Regions from separate parts of the Thermomonas fusca genome, predicted to be linked through region 1. Evidence: riboswitches for the same ligand, from Rfam matches in the RefSeq annotation. Region 1 holds a riboswitch; the other holds the start of a gene.
The links. A riboswitch is a leader RNA that binds a small molecule or an ion and turns the genes downstream of it on or off. The one in region 1 is predicted to bind cobalamin.

Region 1 (5,890 bases):
GCTGGCGTTGCGCGCGTCCAGCCAGCCCAGCTGGCCGCGCAGGTCCCATTCGCCCAGCGTCACGCTGGCGGTCAGCTCCAGGCCGCGAATGCGCGCCTGCTCGACGTTGCCGGGCTTGCCGAGACTGGCGTCCCAGGCGATCAGGTCATCGATGCGGTTGTGGTACGCGTTGGCCTGCACCTGCCAGCCGTCGCCGCTGCGCTGCAACGACAGCTCGCTGCTGCGCGACTGCTCCGGGCGCAGCAGCGGATTGCTGTAGCCGGGGTAGTACAGCTCGTTGAAGCTGGGCGCCTTGAACGCGGTGCCGTGGCTGGCGGTGAGGCGCCAGCCGTCGGCGATGTCCATGCCCCAGGCGATGCCGCCGGTGGCATGGGCGCCGAACTGGTCGTTGCGGTCGGTGCGCAGCGACAGCTGCAGGTCGTGCGCGCCGAAATCGCCTTGGTACTGGGCGAACACGGCGCGGTTGCCGCGGGCGGCGGCGAACGGCGACCACGCATCGACGATGTTGGCGCGATCACGCAGCCAGTCGAAGCCGGCGCTGAGCAGCTGCCCCTGCGCCACCGTAAGGTCGGCCTGCAGGCTGGCGCTGTCGCGGCTGGTGGTGAAGCGGTTGCTGAAGACGCTGCCGATGTAGTTGTTGGAATCGTCGCTGTTGCGGCCCAGGGTCAGCTTCAACTGCACATCCCTGGCCGGGGCCCAGCGCACGCTGCCGCCGACGGTCTGCTGGACGATGTCGGAGTTGTCCACGTAGTCGCCGTCGTAGTCGTTGTGGCCTTCGGCGCGGGTGGCGCGGGCATCGAACTGCCACGTATCGTTAGGCGCGAAGTCGGCGCGCAGGCTGGCGCTGCTGTTGCGGTAGCCGTCGCGGTCCAGGTGGGTGCCCGGCACGATGAAGCAGCCGGCACCGGCCCAGGTCGCCGGGTTGTAGAAGCCAAGGCAGGCGTTGATGCCATCGGTTTCCTGATGCGCCACGTCCACGCCCACGCCGCCGCGCTTGCCGCGCAGGTCGAGGCCGGCCGAGGCCTCGCGCAGGCCGTGGCTACCGGCGGCGATGCGCCCACGCCCGCTGATGCCTTCCCGCTCGCCGCGACGGGTGAAGATCTGGATCACCCCGCCGATGGCATCGGCGCCGTACAGCGACGAGCGCGGGCCGCGCACGATTTCGATGCGCTCGATCTGCGCCAGCGGCAGGTCCTGCAGCATGGTCAGGCCGGAGGCTGGCGAGCCGACGCGCACGCCGTCGATCAGGAACAGGGTGTGGTCGGATTCGGTGCCGCGCAGGAACAGGGTGGACAGCTTGCCCAGGCCGCCCTGGTTGACCAGGGTGATGCCGGCGCGGCCGCGCAGCAGCTCCGGCAGCGAGCGCGCGCTGCTGGCGTCGATCTGCGCGCGGTCGATCACCTCCACCGCCGCCAGCGCGGCGTCCGCGGTGGTGGCGGTGCGGGTGGCGGTGACGACGACCCTGTCGAGGTCGGTGGCGTCGTCGCCATGCGCCAGTGCCGGGCCGGGTAGCGCCAGTGCGAACGCCAGCGGGCTGAGGCGGAAGACGGTATCGCGATGGAACTTCATGTTCGTGGATTCTCCGGCGCGCACGCCCGCGCGCCCTGGGATGGTGGGCGACGGCAACGGCGGGGGAATCACGGACACAGGCGGACGCAGGCGCACGCGCGGGGCCGCGCGACGCCCTCCGCATCGCCATCAGACATGCCTGTGGCCGGTCTCCGGGCTCGCGCGCGGCGCATCCATCGCAGGATGTTCCCCTCCGGCGCCTTCCCATGCGCATGCACAGTGGCCGATGCCGGAGTTGTCGCGCTTACCGTTGCGGGGGCAGCGCCGGACTGGAGGCGCCTTCGCGCTTCGTCACCGGCTTCCCGTTTCAACCCGCGGAGCATTCCGCAAGGTCACCTCAAGCGCGGGCATTGTAGCCTGCCGCCGCGGCCGTACCCTTGCCTTGGGTCAATCGGCGGAGCCGCCGTGGCGGTCGTCGTCGAACAGGGCGAACGCCGGTGCCGCCGCTTCCTCATGATGGGTGGTGGTCACCGGCGCCGCGGCGGGCCGTCCGCGCGGCGGCGGCAGCAGCGCGATGGCGGCTTCGGCGGCCTGCACCAGCTCGACGCGGCGTGCATCGGGGACGTCCTGCCAGTGGCAGTCCTGCAGCGCGCCTTCCAGCGCGTACAGCAGATTGAGACTGGGCTTGAAGCCGGCCCGACGCACCTTCATGAAGGCGCCCACCGTGCCCGCCTCTGCCAAGTCCTCGCGGGTGCGCAACCCGACCTGGCGCAGCCACGCCGCGGACTTGGGGCCGATGTTGCGCAGCTTCACGTTCATCCAAGCGATTCCAGGTACGCCCGGGCGATCGCTTCCAGGCCATGCTGGTCTTCAACGGAAAAGCGTGCGGGAATCGGACTGTCGATGTCGAACACGCCCAGCAGGGTCTCGCCCTGGTAGAGCGGCACCACCAGTTCCGAGCGGCTGGCCGAATCGCAGGCGATATGGCCAGGGAAGGCGTTGACGTCTTCCACGCGCTGGGTGGCGCGGGTGCTGGCGGCAGCGCCGCACACGCCCTTGGACAGCGGAATGCGCACGCAGGCCGGCAGGCCCTGGAACGGGCCCACCACCAGTTCGGTGCCGTCGAAGAAATAGAAGCCGACCCAGTTGAGGTCGGGCAGCGCGTGGTAGACCAGCGCCGACAGGTTGGCGGCGTTGGCGGTGCGGTCGCGCTCTCCGTGCAGCAGCGCGCGCGCCTGTTCCAGCAGCTGGGCGTATTGTTCCGGCTTGCTGCCGGTCAGCGTGGTGGCGGTAAAGCTCATTCGCGCAGTGTAGCAACCAGGTCAGCTGCGATTACCATCGCAGCCCATCACGACGGGCGGAGCGCGCGATGTTCTCGATCTACGTGACCGGCACCGACACCGGCATCGGCAAGACCCTGGCCAGCTGCGCGCTGCTGCATGCGCTGCGCGCGCACGGCCTGCGCGCGGCGGGAATGAAGCCGGTCGCCAGCGGCTGCGAGCGCATCGACGGGCAGTGGCGCAACGAGGACGCGCTGGCGCTGCAGGCCGCCGGTGCGCCGGGATTGACTTACGCCGACATCAATCCGTTCGCGCTGGAACATCCGCTGGCGCCCGAGCTGGCCGCGCGCGATGCCGGCACGGAGGTGCGGCTGACCCCGATCCTCGCCGCGCATGCGCGGTTGGCTTCGCAGGTGGATGCGCTGGTGGTGGAAGGCGTGGGCGGGTGGGCCGCACCGCTGTCGGCATCGATGATGCAGGTGGACCTGGTGCGCGCGCTGCGGCTGCCGGTGGTACTGGTGGTCGGGCTGCGGCTGGGCTGCCTCAACCATGCGCTGCTGAGTGCGCGGGCGATCGTGGACGACGGCGCGCACCTGGCGGGCTGGATCGCCTCGCATGTGGATCCGGCGATGGCGCGCGTGGAGGACAACATCGCGATGCTGCGCGAACGCCTGCCGGCGCCGTGCTGGGGCGTGCTGCCGCATGGGCCGGGCGTCGATCCGATGCTGCTGGCAGGACATCTGCGGGTGCCCGTGCTGGGCACGTAGGCCGGTTGGGGCAAGCGGGTCTTCCCGCATGCGCCGCTGTGCCGGGCAGCAGGTTCGCCGCGGCCGGACAATGGGGCTTCGTGAACTCGCAAAAAAACGCCCGGGTTTCCCCGGGCGTTCACATTGCATCAGCCGGCGGCCATCAACCGTGCTGCGGTTCCGGCGGCGGCAGCGACGAATGTTCCTTGCCACCGGCGTGCGCGTGGTCGCGGGCCAGGTACAGGTAGAACGCCGGCAGCACGAACAGGGTGAACAGCGTGCCGATGGTCATGCCGGAGGCGATCACCACGCCCATCGAGAAGCGCGACGCCGCGCCCGGGCCCTTCGCCATCAGCAGCGGGATCATCGCGAACACCAGCGCGGCGGTGGTCATCAGCACCGGGCGCAGGCGGATGCCGGTGGCTTCCTCGATCGCTTCGCGCTTCGACAGGCCCTGCTCGATCTGCAGCTTGTTGGCGAACTCCACGATCAGGATGCCGTGCTTGGAAATCACGCCCACCAGCGTGACCAGGCCCACCTGCGTGTAGATGTTGATGCTCATGCCGGGGAACGCCTCGATCCCTGCGAACTGCAGCACCTGCGACAGCAGCGCCAGCACGTTCAGCGCCAGCAGCGCGCCGCAGATCGCCATCGGCACGGTCAGCAGCATGATCAGCGCGTCGCGGAAGCTTTCGAACTGCGCCGACAGCACCAGGAAGATCACCACCAGCGCCAGCGCCAGGGTCATCAGCATCGCCGAGCCTTCCTGCTTGAACTGCCGCGACTCGCCGGCGTAGTCCACGCTGTAACCCTGCGGCAGCACTTCCTTGGCCGCCTGGTCCAGGATCGCCAGCGCCTCGCCCTTGCTCACGCCGGGGCGTGGGGCGAAGGTGATGGAGACAGCGTTGAGCTGCTGGAAGCGCTTGAGCGACTGCGGCTGCGCGCTTTCCTCGAGGGTGACGATGGTGGACAGCGGGATCAGCTCGCCGTCGCGGGTGCGGGTGTAGTAGTTCTCCAGCTGCGCCGCGTTGAGGCGGTCGCTGCGCTGCACCTGCGGAATCACCCGGTAGGCGCGGTTCTGCATCGAGAACAGGTTGGAATAGCCGCCGGCCAGCATCGCCGACATGTCGGCCGCCAGCGTGCGCATGTCGATGCCCAGCGTGGCCGCTTTGTCGCGGTCGATGTTGACCTCGATGCGCGGCTTGTCGATCTTCAGGTCCTTGTCCAGGAAGATGAAGCGCTTGCTGGCCATCGCCTTCTGCAGGATCGCGTCGGCCAGCTCGGACAGCTGCGACAGCTCACCCACGCCGCCGATCACGAACTCGCCACCGCCGCCGCCACCGCCGGCGCTGGGCAGCGAAGGTGGCACCAGCGCGAAGATGTTGAGGCCGGTGACCTGCGACATCTTCGGCTGCAGCTCCTGCTGCAACACCGCGTTGGTGGAGCGGCTGCGCTGGCTCCACGGCTTCAGCACGAAGCCGGCCATCGCGCTGGGGCTGGCACCGCCACCGCCGCCGAAGCCGCCGTTGAACAGGAAGTAGTCCTGCACTTCGGGCACGGTCTTGGCGATCTTGGTGACTTCCTCGGTATAGCGCTCCACGTAGTCCAGCGTGGCGATGGGGTCGGCGCTGGCGACCGAGAAGATGAAGCCCTCGTCCTCCACCGGCGCCGGTTCCTTGGGCGCGCCCATGTACAGGAACACGCAGCTCACCAGCACGATCAGGCCGAATGCGGCGATCACCGACCTGGTTTCCAGTGCGCTGTGCAGCTTGCGCTGGTAGCCGTGGTGGAGCTTTTCGAAGCGGCTGTCGAGCCAGTTCTCGAATTTGCTCTTGGGATGGTCGGGATCGTGCGGCTGCAGGATCTTCGAGCTCATCATCGGCGTCAGCGTCAGCGCGATCACGCCCGACAGCAGCACCGCGCCGGCCAGGGTGAAGGCGAACTCGGTGAACAACACGCCGGTCAGGCCGCCCTGGAAGCCGATCGGCAGGTACACCGCGATCAGGGTGGTGGTCATCGCCACCACCGGCCAGGCCAGTTCGCGCGCGCCGCGGATGGCGGCGTCGAACGGGCTCATGCCCTCCTCGATGTGGCGGTGGATATTCTCCAGCACGATGATCGCGTCATCCACCACGATGCCGATCGCCAGCACCATCGACAGCAGGGTCAGCAGGTTGATGGTGAAGCCCATCAGCAGCATCAGGAACAGTCCGCCGATCAGGGACAGCGGGATGGTCAGCGCCGGGATCAGCACGCTGCGCACCGAGCCCAGGAACAGGTAGATCACCACGATCACGATCAGCAGCGCTTCGATCAGCGTGCGGATCACCTCGTCGATCGCGTCCTGGATCGCCT
Region 2 (5,890 bases), on a different contig from region 1:
CGGATCGGGCAGGTAGTTGTCCAGCAACGTCAGGTAGAACTGCACGTGCAGCGCCTCCTCGTACAGCTGGCGCGACAGGTACATGCGCGCTTCCGGCGCATTGAGGTGCTGGTACAGGTTCAGCACCAGGTTGTTGGAGACGATGGAATCGCCGGTGGCGAAGAACGCCACCAGCCGATGGATCAGGTGGCGGTCGGCCGGCGACATCTTTGCGTGCAGGTCGGCGATGTCGATCTGGAAGTTGATCTCGTCCACCGTCCAGCTGTTGCGGATGGCGTTGCGATACATCTCGTAGAAACCCGGATAACGCATCGGGCGCAGGGTCAGCTCGAAGCCGGGATCGAGCAGCGTCTGGCGGGGTTGTGGGGCGTTCATTGGCAGGCCTCGCAGGCTTCCGGGTTTTCCAGCGAGCAGGCCACCGCCTGCGCCGGGCTGTAGTCGGACACGGTGGTCTTGGCGATCCTGGTGGCCGGTCGCGAGCGCAGGTAGTAGCAGGTCTTGATGCCCTGCTTCCACGCATGCATGTACATCGACGACAGCGCGCCGATGTTCGGGCTTTCCATGAACAGGTTGAGCGAGGCCGACTGGTCGATGAACGCGCCGCGCTCGGCGGCCATGTCGATCAGGCTGCGCATCGGCAGCTCCCATACCGTGCGGTAAACGTGGCGCAGGGCTTCCGGGATCTGCGCGATGTTCTGGATCGAACCTTCAGCCAGCTTGATCGCATCGCGCATTTCCGCCGTCCACAGCCCCAGCTGCTTGAGCTCGGCGACCAGGTAGCGGTTGACCTGCAGGAAGTCGCCGGACAGGGTTTCGCGCTTGAACAGGTTGGACACCTGCGGCTCCACGCATTCGTAGCAGCCGGCGATCGAAGCGATGGTGGCGGTGGGGGCGATCGCGATCAGCAGCGAGTTGCGCAGGCCATGCTGTCGGATGCGTTCGCGCAATGCGTCCCAGCGCTGCGCATGTTCCGGCGCCACGCCCCAGGCATCGAACTGCAGCTCGCCGACGGAGGCGCGGGTATCGGCAAACGAGGCATGCGCGCCGCGTTCGATGGCCAGCTCGCAGGAGGTGTCCAGCGCGTGGAAATAGATCTCCTCCGCAATCCGCTTCGACAGCGCGCGCGCGGCATCGGAATCGAACGGCAGGCGCAGACGGAAGAACACATCCTGCAGGCCCATGCAGCCCAGCCCCACCGGCCGCCAGCGCAGGTTGCCGCGGCGTGCCGATTCGATCGGATAGAAATTGAGGTCGATCACGCGGTCGAGCTGGCGCACCGCCAGCCGCACGGTTTCGGCCAATTTCCCGAAATCGAAATCGCCGTGCGCGTCCAGATGGTTGCCGAGGTTGATCGAACCGAGGTTGCACACCGCCGTTTCCTCGGCGCTGGTCACCTCCAGGATCTCGGTGCACAGGTTTGACAGGTGGATGACGTTGTGCGGGCGCAGGGTCTGGTTGCCGGCGCGGTTGCACTTGTCCTTGAAGGTCATCCAGCCGTTGCCGGTCTCGGCCAGCGTCCGCATCATCCGCGCGTACAGCTTGCGCGCCGGGATCGTGCGCGCCGCCTTGCCTTGCGCCTCGGCCTGCAGGTAGGCGCGCTCGAAATCTGCGCTGTGCAGGTCGACGAACTCGGGCACCACGCGTGGATCGAACAGCGACCAATCCTCGCCGGCCTCGACCCGCTGCATGAACAGGTCGGGCACCCAGTTGGCGAGGTTGAGGTTGTGGGTACGGCGCGCCTCGTCGCCGGCGTTGTCGCGCAGTTCGAGGAAATCCTCGATGTCGGCGTGCCAGGTCTCCAGGTACACGCAGGCCGCGCCCTTGCGCTTGCCGCCCTGGTTGACCGCCGCCACCGACGAATCCAGCGTCTTCAGCCACGGAACAATGCCGTTGGAATGGCCGTTGGTGGAACGGATCAGCGAGCCGCGCGAACGCACCCGCGAATAACTCACGCCGATGCCGCCGCTGAACTTCGACAGCTGAGCGATCTCGCCGTAGCGCGCATAGATCGACTCCAGCGAATCCTGCGGCGAATCCAGCAGGAAGCAGGACGACAGCTGCTCGTGACGGGTACCGGCGTTGAACAGGGTCGGGCTGGACGGCAGGTAGTCCAGGTGCCCCAGCCGCTGGTACAGCGCCAGCGCTTCCGGCACGTCCTCGCTCAAGGCACTGGCGATGCGCAGGAAGAACTGCTGCGGGGTCTCGATCACCCTGCGGCTGTGCGGGTGGCGCAGCAGGTAGCGGTCGTACAGGGTGCGCAGGCCGAAGTAGTCGAAGTTCAGGTCGAGCGCCGGATCGATGGCGTCGTTGAGCTTGCGCGCGTTGGCCTGCACGAAGCCGAGCAGGCGGTCGTTGATCAGGCCCACTTCATGACCGCGGCCTACCGACTGCGAGAACGCGTGGATTTCCTGCCCGGAAACTTCCTTGGCGATGGTGTTGGCGAGCAGGCGCGCGGCCAGTCGGCCGTATTCGGGTTCCTCGCCGATCAGCAGCGCGGCGGTGCGGATCGACAGCTCGTCCAGCTCCTGCGTGGTCGCGCCGTTGTACAGGCCGGAGATGGTGCGGGTGGCGACGCGCATCGGATCGACTGCGTGCAGCCCCTCGCAGCAGCGCTGCACGGCGCGCACGATCTTGTTCAGATCGACCGGCTCGATGCTGCCGTTGCGCTTGGTCACGCCCATGGCAGTGGCGGTGGGCGGCGGGGTGAGGTCGAACGCGGGCGCGCCGGCGGGCGGTTCGGCGGTCTGGGTCTGTGGCATCTGGCGTCTCCATGCGTGATGCACGGCCCGGCCTGTCCCTCGCAGGCGCGGCGGCATCGGAAACGCAGGGTGGAAGCGCGGCGTCGCACGGCCTGCGATCCGCCACGGAAATTCCGTGCGGTCAGCCCTGCGCTACCTGCCATCTCCCCCCGGAGATTCCGCGGCCGGCACCGCGCGCTGTGCTTCGCGCGGCTGTCGGCAGGTCTTCGGACTCGTGGATGCGGCGGGAACCCGTCCCGACCTCCTTGGCCGCCGCTTCCCAGGACCACCGTCCCAGTGCGATATCGCGACCTCGTCTCCACTTACCGCTGCGGGGCAGTGCCGGGATTGGCGCGCCATTCCGAAAGAATGCGCGCCGCACCGGCTTCCCTTTTCATCCGACAGGTTGTGCCTGACGGAACCGACAACCACAAGATAATGGGGGCGCAACCAACGGTCAATCCCGTTCGCGAGGGTCACCGGCGGCGCTGGAGAAGCGCCAGTACGCCGGCGTGCCCGGCACGCCGTCGGCGCGTTCAAGCCGGGTGCCGGGCGCCAGCGCAAGCGCCAGTGCTCCCTCGCCGAAGGCCCAGCCCAGCGCCTCGGCATTGGCCGCATCGGCAGGCTGCGCGGTGACCGCACGCGCGGCGCGCGGCTGCAGGCCCTCGCCGCTGCGCTTGCCGCGCGCCTCCTTGAGCGTCCACAGCGCGTGGAACACCTCGGCGCACAGCGCGTCGCCGGCGGCATCGACGCGCCGGCATTCTTCCGGCGAAAACACGAAGCGCGCCAGCGCGTTCCAATCGCGCACGCGCCGCGGCAGCTCGATATCCACGCCCACCGGCGCATCGGCCAGCGCCAGCGCCAGCCAGCCGCCGCTATGGCTCAGCGACAGATGCAGCGGCGCGGCATCACCGTCCACACGCAGCAGCGGCCGCCCGTCGGCCTGTGCGTCCAGTGCGACCCGGCCCACGTCCAGCCGCAGCCACTGCGCCGCCAACGCGCGCGCCTGCCAGTGGCCGGCCAGGAAGGTATCGCGTCGTGAAGCCGAGGTGATCGCCTGCAGGCGCCGGCATTCGGCTGCGGTCAGCCAGTCCAGCCCCTGCGCGCCGGCCTCCGCGGCCGCCGCCGCAACCGGCAGCAGATGCAGACGCGCGGCGGCCATCGCGACTTACGCCAGCATCGCCGGCAGCAGCTTCTCGGGTTCGGCCTGCACGTCCAGCACCAGCTCGCCGTCCACCGCGTCCAGCGCCACGCGGCCGCCCTCGACCAGCTTGCCGAACAGCAGTTCGTCGGCCAGTGGGCGCTTGATCTTGTCTTGGATCAGCCGCGCCATCGGGCGCGCGCCCATCAGCGGATCGAAGCCCTGCTGGCCCAGCCATTCGCGCGCGGCCGCGGTGGCGGTCAGGGTCACCTGCTTCTCGTGCAGCAGCGCTTCCAGCTCGATCAGGAACTTGTCCACCACCCGCAGGATGTGCTCGAAGCCCAGCGCCTGGAACTGCACCACCGCGTCCAGCCGGTTGCGGAACTCGGGGGTGAAGCCGCGACGGATCGCCTCCATCGCATCCGGGCTGTGGTCCTGCTTCGTAAAGCCAATACTGCGCCGCGCCGCCTGGGTGGCGCCGGCGTTGGTGGTCATCACCACGATCACATTGCGGAAGTTGGCCTCGCGACCATTGGTATCGGTCAGGGTGCCGCGGTCCATGACCTGCAGCAGGATGTTGAAGATGTCCGGATGGGCCTTTTCGATTTCGTCCAGCAGCAGCACGCAGTGCGGCGTCTTGACGATCTTCTCGGTCAGCAGGCCGCCCTGGTCGAAGCCCACGTAGCCGGGAGGCGCGCCGATCAGGCGGCTGACCGAATGCGGCTCCATGTATTCGCTCATGTCGAAGCGGATCAGCTCGATGCCGAGCTGCATCGCCAGCTGGCGGGTGACCTCGGTCTTGCCCACGCCGGTGGGGCCGGCGAACAGGAAGTTGCCGATCGGCTTGTCGGGATTGCCCAGGCCCGAGCGCGCCAGCTTGATCGCGCTGGCCAGCGTTTCGATGGCCGGGTCCTGGCCGAAGATCACCATCTTCAGGTTGCGCTCCAGGTGCTGCAGCACGTCCTTGTCGGACGCGCTGACCTGCTTGGCCGGGATGCGCGCCATCTTGGCGACGATGGTTTCGATTTCCTCCACGTCGATCAGCTGCTTGCGGGTGTCCGCCGGCAGCAGGCGCTGGCGCGCACCGGCCTCGTCGATCACGTCGATGGCCTTGTCCGGTAGCAGGCGGTCGCCGATGTGCTTGACCGACAGGTCCACCGCGGCGCGGATCGCCTCGTCGGCATAGGCCACGTCGTGGTGCGCTTCGTACTTCGGCTTCAGGCCCTTGAGGATCTCGACGGCCTCGCCCACGGTGGGCTCGACGATGTCGATCTTCTGGAAGCGCCGCGCCAGCGCGCGGTCCTTCTCGAACACGCCGCGGTATTCCTGGAAGGTGGTGGAGCCGATGCAGCGCAGCTCGCCGTTGGCCAGCACCGGCTTGATCAGGTTGGAGGCGTCCATGGTGCCGCCGCTGGAAGCGCCGGCGCCGATGATGGTGTGGATCTCGTCGATGAACAGGATCGCTTCCGGCTGTTTCTTCAGCGCCGCCAGCACGCCCTTCAGGCGCTTCTCGAAATCGCCGCGGTACTTGGTGCCCGCCACCAGCGCGCCGAGGTCCAGCGAATAGATCACCGCCCCGGCCAGCACGTCCGGCACCTCGCCATCGACGATCCGCTTGGCCAGCCCTTCCGCCAGCGCGGTCTTGCCGACGCCGGATTCGCCCACGTACAGCGGATTGTTCTTGCGCCGGCGGCACAGCACCTGGATGGTGCGCTCGATTTCCTCGGCGCGGCCCACCAGCGGATCGATGCGGCCGGCGCGCGCGGCTTCGTTGAGGTTGCTGGCGAACTCGGTGAGCGGATCGCCCTTGCCCTCGCCTTCGCCGGCCTCGCCCTTGCCTTCGCCGTCCTGCGCGGACTGGCTGGGCTCATCCTCATTGCGGGCGATGCCGTGCGACAGGTAATTGACCACGTCCAGCCGGTGCACGTCCTGTTGATTGAGGAAATACACCGCGTGCGAGTCTTTTTCACCGAAGATCGCCACCAGCACGTTGGCGCCGGTCACTTCCTTC

Region 2: another riboswitch for cobalamin. It lies ahead of E5S66_RS09820 (ribonucleoside-diphosphate reductase subunit alpha); the one in region 1 lies ahead of E5S66_RS12345 (TonB-dependent receptor domain-containing protein).

Annotation. Positions count from the first base shown of each region.
Region 1 covers NZ_SROY01000006.1:142,677-148,566, reverse strand. Annotated here, with positions in the region: gene E5S66_RS12345 (TonB-dependent receptor domain-containing protein) at 1-1,569, opposite strand, end outside; cobalamin riboswitch at 1,696-1,924, opposite strand; gene E5S66_RS12340 (TfoX/Sxy family protein) at 1,957-2,328, opposite strand; gene E5S66_RS12335 (GAF domain-containing protein) at 2,325-2,810, opposite strand; gene bioD (dethiobiotin synthase) at 2,879-3,556, shown strand; gene E5S66_RS12325 (efflux RND transporter permease subunit) at 3,699-5,890, opposite strand, start outside.
Region 2 covers NZ_SROY01000004.1:52,503-58,392, reverse strand. Annotated here, with positions in the region: gene E5S66_RS09825 (ribonucleotide-diphosphate reductase subunit beta) at 1-375, opposite strand, end outside; gene E5S66_RS09820 (ribonucleoside-diphosphate reductase subunit alpha) at 372-2,759, opposite strand; cobalamin riboswitch at 2,940-3,179, opposite strand; gene E5S66_RS09815 (4'-phosphopantetheinyl transferase family protein) at 3,196-3,900, opposite strand; gene clpA (ATP-dependent Clp protease ATP-binding subunit ClpA) at 3,907-5,890, opposite strand, start outside.